3 regions of the Clostridium sardiniense genome follow, and region 3 is predicted to be linked to each of the others. Evidence: riboswitches for the same ligand, from Rfam matches in the RefSeq annotation. Region 3 holds a riboswitch; each other region holds the start of a gene.

What was found. A riboswitch is a leader RNA that binds a small molecule or an ion and turns the genes downstream of it on or off. The one in region 3 is predicted to bind cyclic di-GMP.
Region 1: another riboswitch for cyclic di-GMP. It lies ahead of K5V21_RS04265 (flagellar basal body protein); the one in region 3 lies ahead of K5V21_RS01605 (NPCBM/NEW2 domain-containing protein).
Region 2: another riboswitch for cyclic di-GMP. It lies ahead of K5V21_RS17765 (BsaA family SipW-dependent biofilm matrix protein); the one in region 3 lies ahead of K5V21_RS01605 (NPCBM/NEW2 domain-containing protein).

Annotation. Positions count from the first base shown of each region.
Region 1 covers NZ_JAIKTU010000003.1:172,333-176,628, forward strand. Annotated here, with positions in the region: gene fliF (flagellar basal-body MS-ring/collar protein FliF) at 1-683, opposite strand, end outside; gene fliE (flagellar hook-basal body complex protein FliE) at 709-1,008, opposite strand; gene flgC (flagellar basal body rod protein FlgC) at 1,021-1,425, opposite strand; gene K5V21_RS04265 (flagellar basal body protein) at 1,431-1,754, opposite strand; cyclic di-GMP riboswitch class I at 1,928-2,010, opposite strand; gene flgL (flagellar hook-associated protein FlgL) at 2,290-3,438, opposite strand; gene K5V21_RS19500 (flagellin N-terminal helical domain-containing protein) at 3,525-4,296, opposite strand, start outside.
Region 2 covers NZ_JAIKTU010000020.1:32,486-36,781, reverse strand. Annotated here, with positions in the region: gene pcp (pyroglutamyl-peptidase I) at 14-655, shown strand; gene K5V21_RS17775 (gamma-glutamylcyclotransferase family protein) at 649-1,053, shown strand; gene K5V21_RS17770 (signal peptidase I) at 1,293-1,802, shown strand; cyclic di-GMP riboswitch class II at 1,990-2,073, shown strand; cyclic di-GMP riboswitch class II at 2,119-2,202, shown strand; gene K5V21_RS17765 (BsaA family SipW-dependent biofilm matrix protein) at 2,290-3,000, shown strand; gene K5V21_RS17760 (hypothetical protein) at 3,024-3,731, shown strand; gene K5V21_RS17755 (BsaA family SipW-dependent biofilm matrix protein) at 3,760-4,296, shown strand, end outside.
Region 3 covers NZ_JAIKTU010000001.1:354,719-359,014, forward strand. Annotated here, with positions in the region: gene K5V21_RS01600 (sialidase family protein) at 172-1,371, shown strand; cyclic di-GMP riboswitch class I at 2,259-2,342, shown strand; gene K5V21_RS01605 (NPCBM/NEW2 domain-containing protein) at 2,498-4,296, shown strand, end outside.

The DNA.
Region 1 (4,296 bases), on a different contig from region 3:
TTACCATCATAGATTCCCTCTGATAATAGAACCATATTTTGATCTATTACTTCTACATTTTTCTTCGGAATATTAATACCACTAGCTGAAATTAATGATATTATAGATTTAATTTGATTTTTATCTAATGTTCTACCATCTTTTAAAGAAATATAAACAGCTGCTTTTCCATCCTTACTTTCCCCATTAAATACAGACTGTTCTCCTTGCGTTATATGTACTCTTGCATTATCTATACCAGGAAATGTCTTTATTGTTTTTTCTAACTCTCCCTGTACCATTCTAGTCTTCTCTATTTGGAACTCCTCATCTGTCATAGACAAATTTGAGCTTTCATCCATTAATTCAAAACCTTTTGATCCATTAGTTATGTTTGGAGATAATTCTATTCTTAATTTATCTACTTGATCTTTAGGTACAAGAATAGAATCTCCATCTATTTTTGTATCAACTTTTTTATCTTCTAATGCTTTTGTTATATTTGCAGAATCTGTAGAATCTAGTCCTGAAAATAATACCTTGTATTTATTCTGTCTACTATAATTTATAGTAAACACCAATGCTAATATTACTGTGACTATTCCAATACCTATGGCAACTTTAGTACCAATTTTTAATTTTTTAATTTTTTCTCCTAAACCTTTTAAGAAACTCTTTATTTTATCTATTAAATTCTTTTGCATACTATCTTCCTTTTATTAAAGACTTTTATAATTGCATCCTATTGACTTCTTGATAAGCTTCAACGACTTTATTTCTAGCTTCTATAAGTAGTTGCATTGATATTTGTGCTTCTTGCATTGATAACATAACATCATGCATATTAACATTGTCACCTTTGATTAGACTTTCAACCTTATTGTCTGCAGTTACTTGAAGATCATTTACTTTATTTATTGCATTACCTAATACTTTTGAAAAATCTCCATTACTTTCTTTAGCATGTCCTATTTTTTGTACATCAATGCCACTTACTAATGAATTTACCTCTATTGGTTTTATATTCATTTTATCCTCCTACTATCTTCCTATTTCTAAAGCTTTAGAAATCATATTTTTTTGCGCATTTAAAGAGTCTACATTAGATTCATATGATCTAGATGCAGTTATTAAATCAGACATCTCAACTAATAAATCAACATTAGGATACTCTACATATCCATCTTTATCAGCATCTGGATGATTAGGCTTATACTCTTTTTTAAGTGGAGATTTATCATTTTCAATTTTAACTGCCTTCACACCTAACATACCTAATTTATTATCATAATTTTCAGAAAAGACAGCAACTTTTCTTACATATGCTCCACCTTTTTTAGTTCTAGTTGCCCTCGAATTTGCAATATTTGATGATATTACATCAAGTCTTAATTTTTCAGAACTTAATCCACTAGCACTTATTCTCATTCCACTAAATATACTCATTTTTACTACCTTCCACTTATTACACTCTTAGCCATAGCTAATTTAATATTTGTAATACTTATTAAACTATTATACATAAGCGTATTTGCTGCTTGATCCACTTTTTCACTTTCTAAATCCACATTATTTCCATCAAATCTCATACTTGTTGATTTATCTTCCTTAATTTTAATTTTATTTTCGTTACTCTTATCATTTAGACTTTCTTCAAATGTGACATATTTTCTTTTATACTTTGGAGTATTAACATTAGCAATATTATTTGATATTGTCTCTCCTCTTAGCTTAGCTATGTCTAAGCTTGTCTTAATTAGTTTATAAATTTCCATACATTCCTCCTCTTATTGTTCAGAATAACACAACTATTAGGATATATTTTCCTAATAATTGCAAAGTTTATATTCTTACTATTTTTAACAGCAAAAAAAAAACCACTCACAAAGCGCGAGTAGCCTAAAATCAAAAAACAAGAAAAAAAATAAGATAAATATTCTTATTTTATTAGTGCAACTGGCTGGCATAATATTGATCTTAGCCCCTATAGCTTTGCGTCATTAAGTTTCCCTAATTTTGCTAATTATTAAATTGTGATATGTATTCTATTATATACTACTTTTATGTATTTTTCTACTTATTATTTAAATTTTATACATATTTTCTTTATATTTCTTATATTTCATTATTTTTCTATTCATTATTTTTCCTTATTTTTACTTATATGTCTTTTTTTAATTTATAATTTTCATAAATATATAAACACATTATGTAACTCTATTATTCTTATACTCTAATATTTTTATTAACCTCACACTGAAATAAAGGATAAAGCGTAAAGGCCTTATCCTTTTAAATATTTAGATTATCTTATCTTAATAGTTGCATTACACCTTCTGGTTGACTCTTAGCTTGAGCTGCCATAGCTTGTGAAGCTTGTGTTAATAGGTTGAATTTAGATAAAGTCATCATTTCTTTTGCAACGTCAACGTCTCTTATTCTTGATTCAGCTGCAGTTAAGTTTTCACTTGAAGTACTTAAGTTTGATTGAGCACTTTCTAATCTATTTTGCATTGCTCCAAAATTAGCTCTTGAAGTATTTACTTTTTCTAAAGCCTTATCTAAAGTAGTTATCATTTTTTGTGCTGCTTTACATCCTGATTCATTATCTGCTTTTATTGCATCTATATCTGCTTTTGCTATTCCTAATGATTCTGTTCCTAAGTTATTAATTTGAACTAATAATTGTTGTCCTTCGTTAGCTCCAACTTGTAGGTTAACTTTTCCTCCAATAATATCACTTATTGTTGTTTCTCCAATATTTTCATCAGTTAAAACAGCTGTTGCATCTGTATCTAATTTAAAAGTGATTGTTTTACCAGCGCTAGTTAAAGTATATTCTCCAGCTTTTAATTTACCTGCACCACCTGTAGCTTTAAATGTATAATTTCCAGCATCTGTTTTAACAGTAATATCTGTATCAGCACCATTAGCTTTAGTTGTTAATTTAATATCCCCTTTAGCTGTAATTCCACTTACATCTAAGCCTTCTATAGTATAGCCTGCCTTTGTAGTAAATGTCTTATTATCACCAATTTTTGTTGATCCATTTAATAAGTTCTTACCATTAAATTGAGTTGAATCTGCAATTCTATCTATTTCACTATGTAGTTGATTTAATTCTTCAACAATCTTTTCTCTATCTGAACCTGAATTTGTTTCATTAGATGCTTGAACTGAAAGTTCTCTCATTCTTTGAGTGATGTTTCCGATTTCTTCTGTTGCACCTTCTGCTGTTTGAATTAAAGATACACCATCTTGAGTATTTCTAGATGCTTGATCTAATCCTCTAATTTGGCTTCTCATCTTTTCAGATATTGCTAGTCCTGCTGCGTCATCTCCAGCTTTGTTTATTCTTAATCCTGAAGATATTTTTCCCATAGCTGCTCCAGCTAAGTTTGTGTTTTTGTTCATTGAGTTTAATGCTGTCATAGCATTCATATTTGTGTTGATTCTCATATTTTGCACTCTCCTTAGTAATTTATTTTTTGACATCCTTGTCATTTATAATTTTAAAATATAAATCTATAGTTTCTATTGATTTATTATCTTAATAATTGCATTATTCCTTCTGGTTGGCTCTTAGCTTGAGCTGCCATAGCTTGTGAAGCTTGTGTTAGTAGGTTGAATTTAGATAAAGTCATCATTTCTTTTGCAACATCAACGTCTCTTATTCTTGATTCAGCTGCAGTTAAGTTTTCACTTGAAGTACTTAAGTTTGATTGAGCACTTTCTAATCTATTTTGCATTGCTCCAAAATTAGCTCTTGAAGTATTTACTTTTTCTAAAGCCTTATCTAAAGTAGTTATCATTTTTTGTGCTGCTTTACATCCTGATTCATTATCTGCTTCTATTGCATCTATATCTGCTTTTGCTATTCCTAATGATTCTGTTCCTAAGTTATTAATTTGAACTAATAATTGTTGTCCTTCATTAGCTCCAACTTGTAAGTCAACTTTTCCTCCAAGAACATCACTTACTTTTGTTTCTCCGATTTTAGAATCTGTAGTAGCAGTTGTTATTGCTTTGTCTACTTTAAATGTAATACTGCTACTTCCGTTCTTTAATGTTATAACTTTATTAGCATCAAGTGTTCCTTTTGCCCCTGTCATAGTAACATCTGTTGCTGTGAAAGTTTTTCCATCTACTTTTATAGTAACGTTAGTTTGATTAGCACCTGCTCCGTTTGTTAAAGTTAATTTAATATCATCTTTAGTAGAAATTCCGTCTAATCCTTCTATAGTATAACCAGCATCTGTAGTAAATGTTCCAACAGTACCAATCTTTGTTGTTCCATTTAATAAGTTCTTACCATTA
Region 2 (4,296 bases), on a different contig from region 3:
GGAGGAGTTATTGATGAAAGTATTATTAACAGGATTTGATCCCTTTGGAGGAGAAAAAATAAATCCAGCGCAAGAAGCAGTTATGAGAGTTAGTGAAAATGTAAATGGTGCAGAAGTAATAAAGCTTATAATACCAACTGTTTATGAAAAATCACTAAGTGCAATAGAAAAAGCAATAGAAGAGCATAAGCCAGATATTGTTATATCAATAGGTCAGGCTGGAGGAAGATTTGATATAACTCCAGAGAGAGTGGCAATTAATATTAATGATTTTAGAATTAAAGACAATGAAGGTAATCAACCAGTTGATGAACCAATAAGAGAAGATGGAAAGGCAGCATATTTCTCAAGCTTACCAGTAAAGGGAATGGTTAAGCACTTAAATGAGAATGGAATACCAAGTACACTTTCAAATACAGCAGGAACTTTTGTATGTAATCATGTAATGTATGGGATTTTATATATGATTGATAAGAAGTATCCAAATATTAAGGGTGGTTTTATTCACATCCCTTATGTAACATCTCAAGTAATAGACAAAAAGAATACACCATTTATGTCATTAGAGGAGATAATAAAGGGGATAGAATTATCAATAGAAGCATGTACTATATACAATGAAGATATAAAAGCGATAGGTGGAGAAATATGCTAACAGAAAAAGTGTTTGTGTATGGAAGCCTTAGAAGTGGGATGTTCAACTATGAGAAGTTACTTAAGGGTAAGGTTAAAGGGTCAGAAAGTGGAACAGTTTGTGGGGAATTGTTTCATATAGAAAATAAGGGATATCCAGCAGCTATCTGTGGGGACAGTAAGGTTGTTGGAGAATTAATGGAACTTAAAGATTTTAAGAAGACATTGAGAGAATTAGATGGGCTAGAGAATTATAATGAAGAGGATAAAAATTCAGAATATATAAGAGAAATAGTGGATGTTTCTTTAGAGAATGGTGCTAAAGAAAAAGCATATTTCTACAGATATAATAAGGAAGCTGATAGGAACAGAATAGATAAGCTCCTTAAAGTTAGCAGTGGGGACTGGGTAAATAGATAATATAAATATATGAAGCAGTTTAGTATGATGGTCGTACTAAACTGCTTTTTCATAATTAAATATGAATAAGGGTCAAAGAAAAATAAATTTAATAATATAATTAACTTCTACTTGTAATCAAGGTATGGTTGTTTAACAATTTGTAAAGAGAATTGACAATAAATAGTAATGTATATAGACTAAAGAAGGACTAATAAATGAATATTAAGATAAAATCATAAGATAAAAGGGGTAAAGATATGAAGAAGAGAAAGAGTTCTTTAGCAGTCATAGGAAATTGTATATTTTATTTATTTATAATAGCTGTTATATTTTTAGCTGGAATAAATATAATAGGATCAAAAGAAGGAAAACATCCAAGTATATTAGGATATAGCTCATATTACATATTAACAGGGAGTATGGAACCTACTATAAATCCAGGTAGCTTAGTAGTTGTAAAAGATGGAACGGATCAAGAAATAAATGTAGGGGATGTAATAACTTTTACAGGAAGAAATAGCAATACAATTACTACTCATAGAGTTAATCAGGTTATAAATAATGGAGAAGAATTTATAACAAAAGGTGATGCTAATAATGTAGTGGATCCAATAAGTGTTCAGAAAAATCAAGTTATAGGAAAGGTTATGTTCCACATACCTTATCTCGGAAAAGTTTCTCAGTTTGTTCAAAAGAACTTAGTTCTAATATTAGTTGTGATATTAGCTTTATTTGGACTATCATTCTTAGTTGGAAGAAAAAAATAATTATATAAAAATATTAAAAGAAGTATAGATATATTTACTATATTTCTTTTTTATTTTGATAAATATATATAAATTAAAACAAATATTAATGATATGTATACTTAGTAAAGGTTGTGTAAAACATATTGACTCTCTTTTATATCAAATGATAATATCTATAATGAAATTAACGAAAGATTATTAAAATAAAAAATATAGGAGCTTTGAAATATATTCTGTATGTGGGCACTTGGAGTATATGGAGCTAGTAGTGCAACCGACTAATTTATATTATTAAGGATAAAATATAGATTAGTTTTTTTTATGTTTAAAATTAATTTAATATAGATGCTTTGAAGTATGTTCTATATTTGGGCACTTGGAATATATGGAGCTAGTAGTGCAACCGGCTAATTCACAAATATACTGTATTAGTCCTTTTTTAAGGCTCTTACTTACAAAAATTCTTAAATATTTAAAAAAAATCCAATATAGGGGGAAGTAACAAATGAAAAAGAAGAAAATATTGAGTGTAATTGCAGCAGTTGTAGTAGTAGCATCATTAGCGATAGGATCATTAGCATACTTTACATCAAAGGAAACAGTAAAGAACTCATTTAGCACAATTGCTAATGGAACAGAAGATAAGGGTGGAGATGCTGGAATAGATATAAACGAGAACTTCGATCCAAATCAAGCTAAGAATATGATTCCAGGAGATACTGTAAATAAGGATGTACAAGTAGATAGTACAGCAAATTATGGACAATTCGTAAGAGTTAAGTTATCACCAAATTGGGTAACCTCTACTGGTGAAGTAAATACAGCATTAAACTCAACAGATTTAGATGATATATTATTAAATAAAGTAAATTTAACAAAAAGTGTTACAGAAAACCAATGGTTTAATGGTGGAGATGGATATTTCTATTATATAGGAGTTTTAGCACCACAAGGACAATCAGGATCAAGTACTCCAAGATTATTGGACTCAGTAACTCTAGCAAGTGACACAGAAAAATCTGCTTTAGGAAATGGATTTACAGTTGATGTAACAGCAGAATCAGTTCAAGCTTCAAATGATGCATTTGCATCAGCATGGGGGGATGTACCATCAGCTGTTTCAGAAAAATTAAAATCACTTCAAATTCAAGGTAAAACACAAGCTAATACTGATACCAATACAGCAGAAGCACCAAAAGCAAAGTTAGCAAAATAATAGAATAATCAAGGAGTGATATTATGAAAAAATCTTTAAAGATTTTCATACTATTTATTTCACTTCTTTTAGGAATAACTACCAATGGGGTGGCAGCAGAGTTGCCACCCTCTAATATTAGAATAGATAAAACTGGAATTCATTTTATCTATACAAAAGACAACAGTGATATATTTCTAGAAAAGAAGGGAATGTTACCTGGTGATTCAGTAAGTGGGACTCTTACTGTAGAAAATAATTTAAAAGAACCTTTTGAAGTGTTTATGAAAGCCGAAAGAGTAGGAGCACAACAAAAAGTAGATTTATGTCAAGTATTAGATCTTTCAATAAATTATGATAGTAAGAACATATACCATGGCACTGTAAGTGGAGAAAATGGATTAAGAAATAATATAAGTTTAGGTACTGTCAAACCAGGAGAGAAAAAACTTTTAAATGCAAAAGTTATTCTAGATGGGAAAGCAACGGATAATAAGTATAAGAACAAAAAGGTAGATATAGATTGGATTTTTACAGCTATTGGGACAGATAGTCCAGATAAAGTGATGAGTACCAAGGAGGAAAGCCACGAAGGTGGTCTAGGAAATGATATTTCTAATACTATAAACAATGTAAAGAATATACTTCCAAGGACTGGATATGTAGGAATATGCGGATATGGACTTGCTTGTGTGCTTATTGGAATAGGAATATTTTTAATTATAAAAAAGAAAAAATATAAAAATTATTAGTAAAATACTATTAAATGGAGTGTAGAAAATGAAAAAAGTAGGATTAACATTAGGGATAATTCTTTTATTTACAACTACAGTTGCTTCATTAGCATACTTTTCAAGTAAAGAAAGTAAAAAGAATAAATTTACAATAGGAAGTATAAGCACAGAAATTAATGAAAACTTCGATAAAGATTCAGCTAAAGATGTATCACGTAATGAGGAGATTAAAAAGGTTGTATCTATAAAAAATACAGGAAAAAATCCTGTAATAGTTAGAGTTATAATAAATCCTCAATGGGACGAAGAAAAAGATGAGAACGGAAAAGTAACTAAACTTACAACATCAGCATCAAATCAGGTGCAATTAAACTTTTCAAACACATGGAAAGAAGATTGGATAAAAGATAACGATGGTTATTATTATTACAATAAAATATTAAATCCTGGAGAGAGTACTAGTGATTTGTTAAAGTCTATATCATTAAAAAATAATATATCACAAGAAGATATAGAAAGTTTTAAAAATAGGAATTTCTCCGTAAATGTTAGCTCAGAAGCTATACAAGTAAATAAAGAGGCA
Region 3 (4,296 bases):
AATAAGATACTTAAAAGATAGATTATTAGCAGTGATTTAGGTATGTATTGTTTTATTACTTATATACCAGCCTTCAGGATTTATAAAAAATTGCACAAAAATTTAATCAATTTTAAAATGTGCAAATTTCTATAAAATATTTTAAATACTAATTTAAATGGAGGGATAGAAATGAAAAAAAATTTTATTAAAAACCTAAGAATCTTATCTATAATGACTATTAGCGTATTATGTACTAGTAATCCTGTATTTGCAAGTGAACTAAATACTAATACTGAGGAGTCAGCAATAACAGTATTTGATAAAACTAACAATGCATGGAATGCAAAGTATTTTAGAATTCCAAGTATGCAATTATTAAAGGATGGCTCTATGTTAACGTTTTCTGACATTCGTCATAATGGTCCTCAAGACCATGGGAATATTGATATTGGATGTGCACGTAGTATTGATGATGGAAAAACGTGGAGTTATCAAGTAGCAATGAAAAATGATGGTGTTAATTCAAAATTTTCTCGTGTAATGGATTCAACAACAGTAGTTACCAATACAGGTAGAGTTATATTAATTGCAGGCTCTTGGAATAAGGACGGTAATTGGGCAAATAGTACAACTTCATTAAGAAATGATTGGTCTGTTCAGATGGTTTACTCTGATGATAATGGCGTAACATGGTCTGATAAAATAGATTTAACTACAAATCAATCAAGAATAAAAAATCAGCCAAGTAATACAATTGGATGGTTAGGTGGAGTTGGATCAGGTATTACAATGTCTGATGGAACAATAGTAATGCCAATACAAATTGCATTAAGAGAAAACAATACTAATAATTATTATTCATCAATTATGTATTCAAAAGATAATGGTGAAACATGGACAATGGGAAATAAAGTACCTAAATCAAAAACTTCTGAAAATATGGTAATAGAGCTAGATGGATCTTTAATTATGAGTGCTAGAGATGACTCAGCTGGTTATAGAGCATCATATATATCTCATGATTTAGGATCTACATGGAGTGTATATGAACCTTTAAATGGTAAAATTTCAACTGGTTATGGTTCAGGCTGTCAAGGTTCATTTATTAAAATTACCAATTCTAATGGGCATAGAATTGGATTAATTTCAGCACCTAAGAACACTAAAGGCTGGTATACTAGAGATAATATTACTGTCTATATGATTGATTTTGATGACGTATCTAAAGGAATTAAAGAACTATGTGTCCCTTATCCTAAAGATGGAAATAAAGCTGGCGGTGGGTATTCCTGCTTAGCTTTTAACAATGATAAATTAAGTATTCTTTATGAAGCAGATGGAAATATAGAGTATAAAGATTTAACATCTTATTATAAATCAATACTATAAAAAGAAAATATTATTAAAAAAATCTTCAGTAATTATGCTGAAGATTTTTTTAATAATTAATAATAATTTTATGACCCCACACTTTCCCATTGGATTTTTCTTTTGACAATGTTATTTCTTCCTATAATACAAGTATGGGTTAAATTATAGTATATAAGGAGGTTCTTTATTATTATAAATAATAGTTAAGTGTAATTTAAATATAAGATTAAACCTATTATTATTTCGTGTTATAATTTGATATAAGGGATATTGTACATAATAAAAATATAGTCTATTGTAAGTAGTAAATAATGTTAACTTTTAAGGAGATACAAAGCTTAAATGATTTATATTTAGTTTTAAAGGTAGAAATTAATATAAATATCTGTCTTAAAATAGTTAAAAATAATTTTAATATAACCATTTTTTGTAGCCTTTCTTATTTAGCGGATATAAAGCTTTAATATATAGCATAAAAAAGATGAATAGATTAAGTTATTGAGTTTTACTTGTAGATTATGTAATATTAAGTAACGCCTATTTATAGGATACTAACAACCCTTAGTTAAATAAATATTTTTACAATTTTAAGCTAATATTTCTTTTTATATAATAACTTACATATTAGAAGTCCACATATGCCAAATAGGTATATGTGGATTTTTAGTTTATTTATATACTTAATAGGTTCTATTTAATCTGAAATCTAAGTTAGATTAATAGAGAAAATAATAATTAGTTCATAAATAGATTTTAAAGTTATGATTAGAATTGAAAGTTCTCATATAAAGTTTTATATGGGAGCTTTTTTATTACATAAAAATAATTTGTCGAAATTTTCAAAAAATAAATAGAAAATATATTGAATTTTATGTAAAATAATAGTAAAATTTCACTAAGAAATAAAATAAAATAGGCAAACCTAGAGAAATTTAGGGACGCAAAGCTATAGGGACTAAGGTTTAAAACTATGTCAGCCAGTTGCCAAAGGGTACATTATACTTTTTGTTTTTAAGATTAATTAATTATAAATATTGATTATAATTATAATTTATTAATTTCATTATGTGTATACAGCTACTCTTTTTTGAGTAGCTTTTTTAATGTACTTCTGAGGTATTAAATTAATCAGGGGGGAAGAAATATGAATAAGAAAAAAGTAGCAGCTATAATTATGGCTGCAATAATCACAAACTTTTCAGTTACAGCAGTAGAAGTTTTTGCAGATGAATTAAATAGCAATAAAGTGATTCAAAACATATCAAATGAAAGTAATCAAAATAAACAAGCAACAAAAGCTACTGTAAATAAATTTAATTTAGCTAGTAGCGAAAACTTAGAAGCGTACAATAAAGCTTTTAAAGTTGATAATTCTAAAATAATTTCAATAACTAATAATGGTGGGAGATATGGAAGTAGCGTATTAAATAGAATAATAGATGGTGATTTAAATACTCACTGGGAAACAGGGAAACCAAATAATTCAAATTTTAAAAATGAAGTAGTATTTGAACTTAGTGAAAAAACAACATTAAATAGAATAATGTATAAATCAAGACCTGGCAACAAAGGTTTTGCAAAAGAGTTTAAGATATATACATCAAGTACTAGTAGGGGCAATGACTTCCAATTAGTCTCGTATGGCTCATCTGAAGTAACTTCTGATTTATTAGAGATTAAATTTAATCCTACAGAATTTAAAAGAGTAAAATTTGTATTTGAAAAAGCTAATGCTGATTGGGCAGCAGCCTCAGAAATAATGCTTTATAAAGAAGATAAAGCAACGGATGAAGTAAATGATTTATTTACAGATGAAACTAAATATAAATTAAAAGATAAATACAAAGATATAAATATAATAAAGAACTTAGAAGAACAAGTAGCAAACCATCCATTAAGAAAAACTCTTTTAAATGATATAAATATAGCTAAAGATCTTTTACATAGTAGTGATGATGAAGAACAATCAACATATTCTTTAATTAAAATATCAGATATAGCAAAATCTAAAGATTTAGCTAAGTATAATGAAAAATACAAGATAAGTACAGATAATTTCAAAAGTGTAACTAATAATGGTGGTAGTTATGGAAGTAGTGTACTTACAAAACTTTATGATGGTAATAAAGATACTCATTGGGAAACAGGTAGAGGAAATGATGATAACTTTAAAAATGAAGTAGTATTTACATTTAAAGAAATACAAGAAATAGAAAGAATTATTATGTCATCTAGAAAAGGTCAAGAACATAAAGGGTTCCCTCTAGAGTATGAAATATATGGTTCTCTAAATGAAAATTCCAATACATATAAATTAATTTCTAAAGGAAAAGCAAATGGTGTTATGGCAGAAGACACTGAAATAGTATTTCCTAAGACTAAATTTAAGAAGTTAAAATTCAGATTTGTAACTGCTTATGATTATAGAGCGGGACTTGCTGATATGTCATTTTATAAAGAAGATACAACGACAAGAAAGGTAAACTCTGTATTTAAAGATAAGTTACATACTAAAATATCTGAAGACTATAATACGATAGATAAATTAAATAAGCTAGAAGAAGAAATAAATAATCATCCCCTAAAGAATGATCACATGGAAATAATTAATGCGGCCAAAAAAATAGTAAGTAAAAAGGAAGTAGAAACAAGTCAAATAATAACATTATCTCAAAGGGGTAATGAAAACAATCAAAGAGATAAAAGAAGACAAGTATTTGCAGGTGGAAATTTAGATTTAACAGGATATTATGCAATGCCGGATAAAGCATTTGAAGTATATGTAGATGCAGATGAAAATGGTATATTACCACAATTAGTTATGGCACAAGTTGGTGAAGTTGATAGTTCGGGAAGGCATATAAGAAGCTTAAACGCAGGTAGAAATATAATAAAAGCTCCAAGTGGAACAACGGGATTTGCAATATACTTTACTAATAAAGC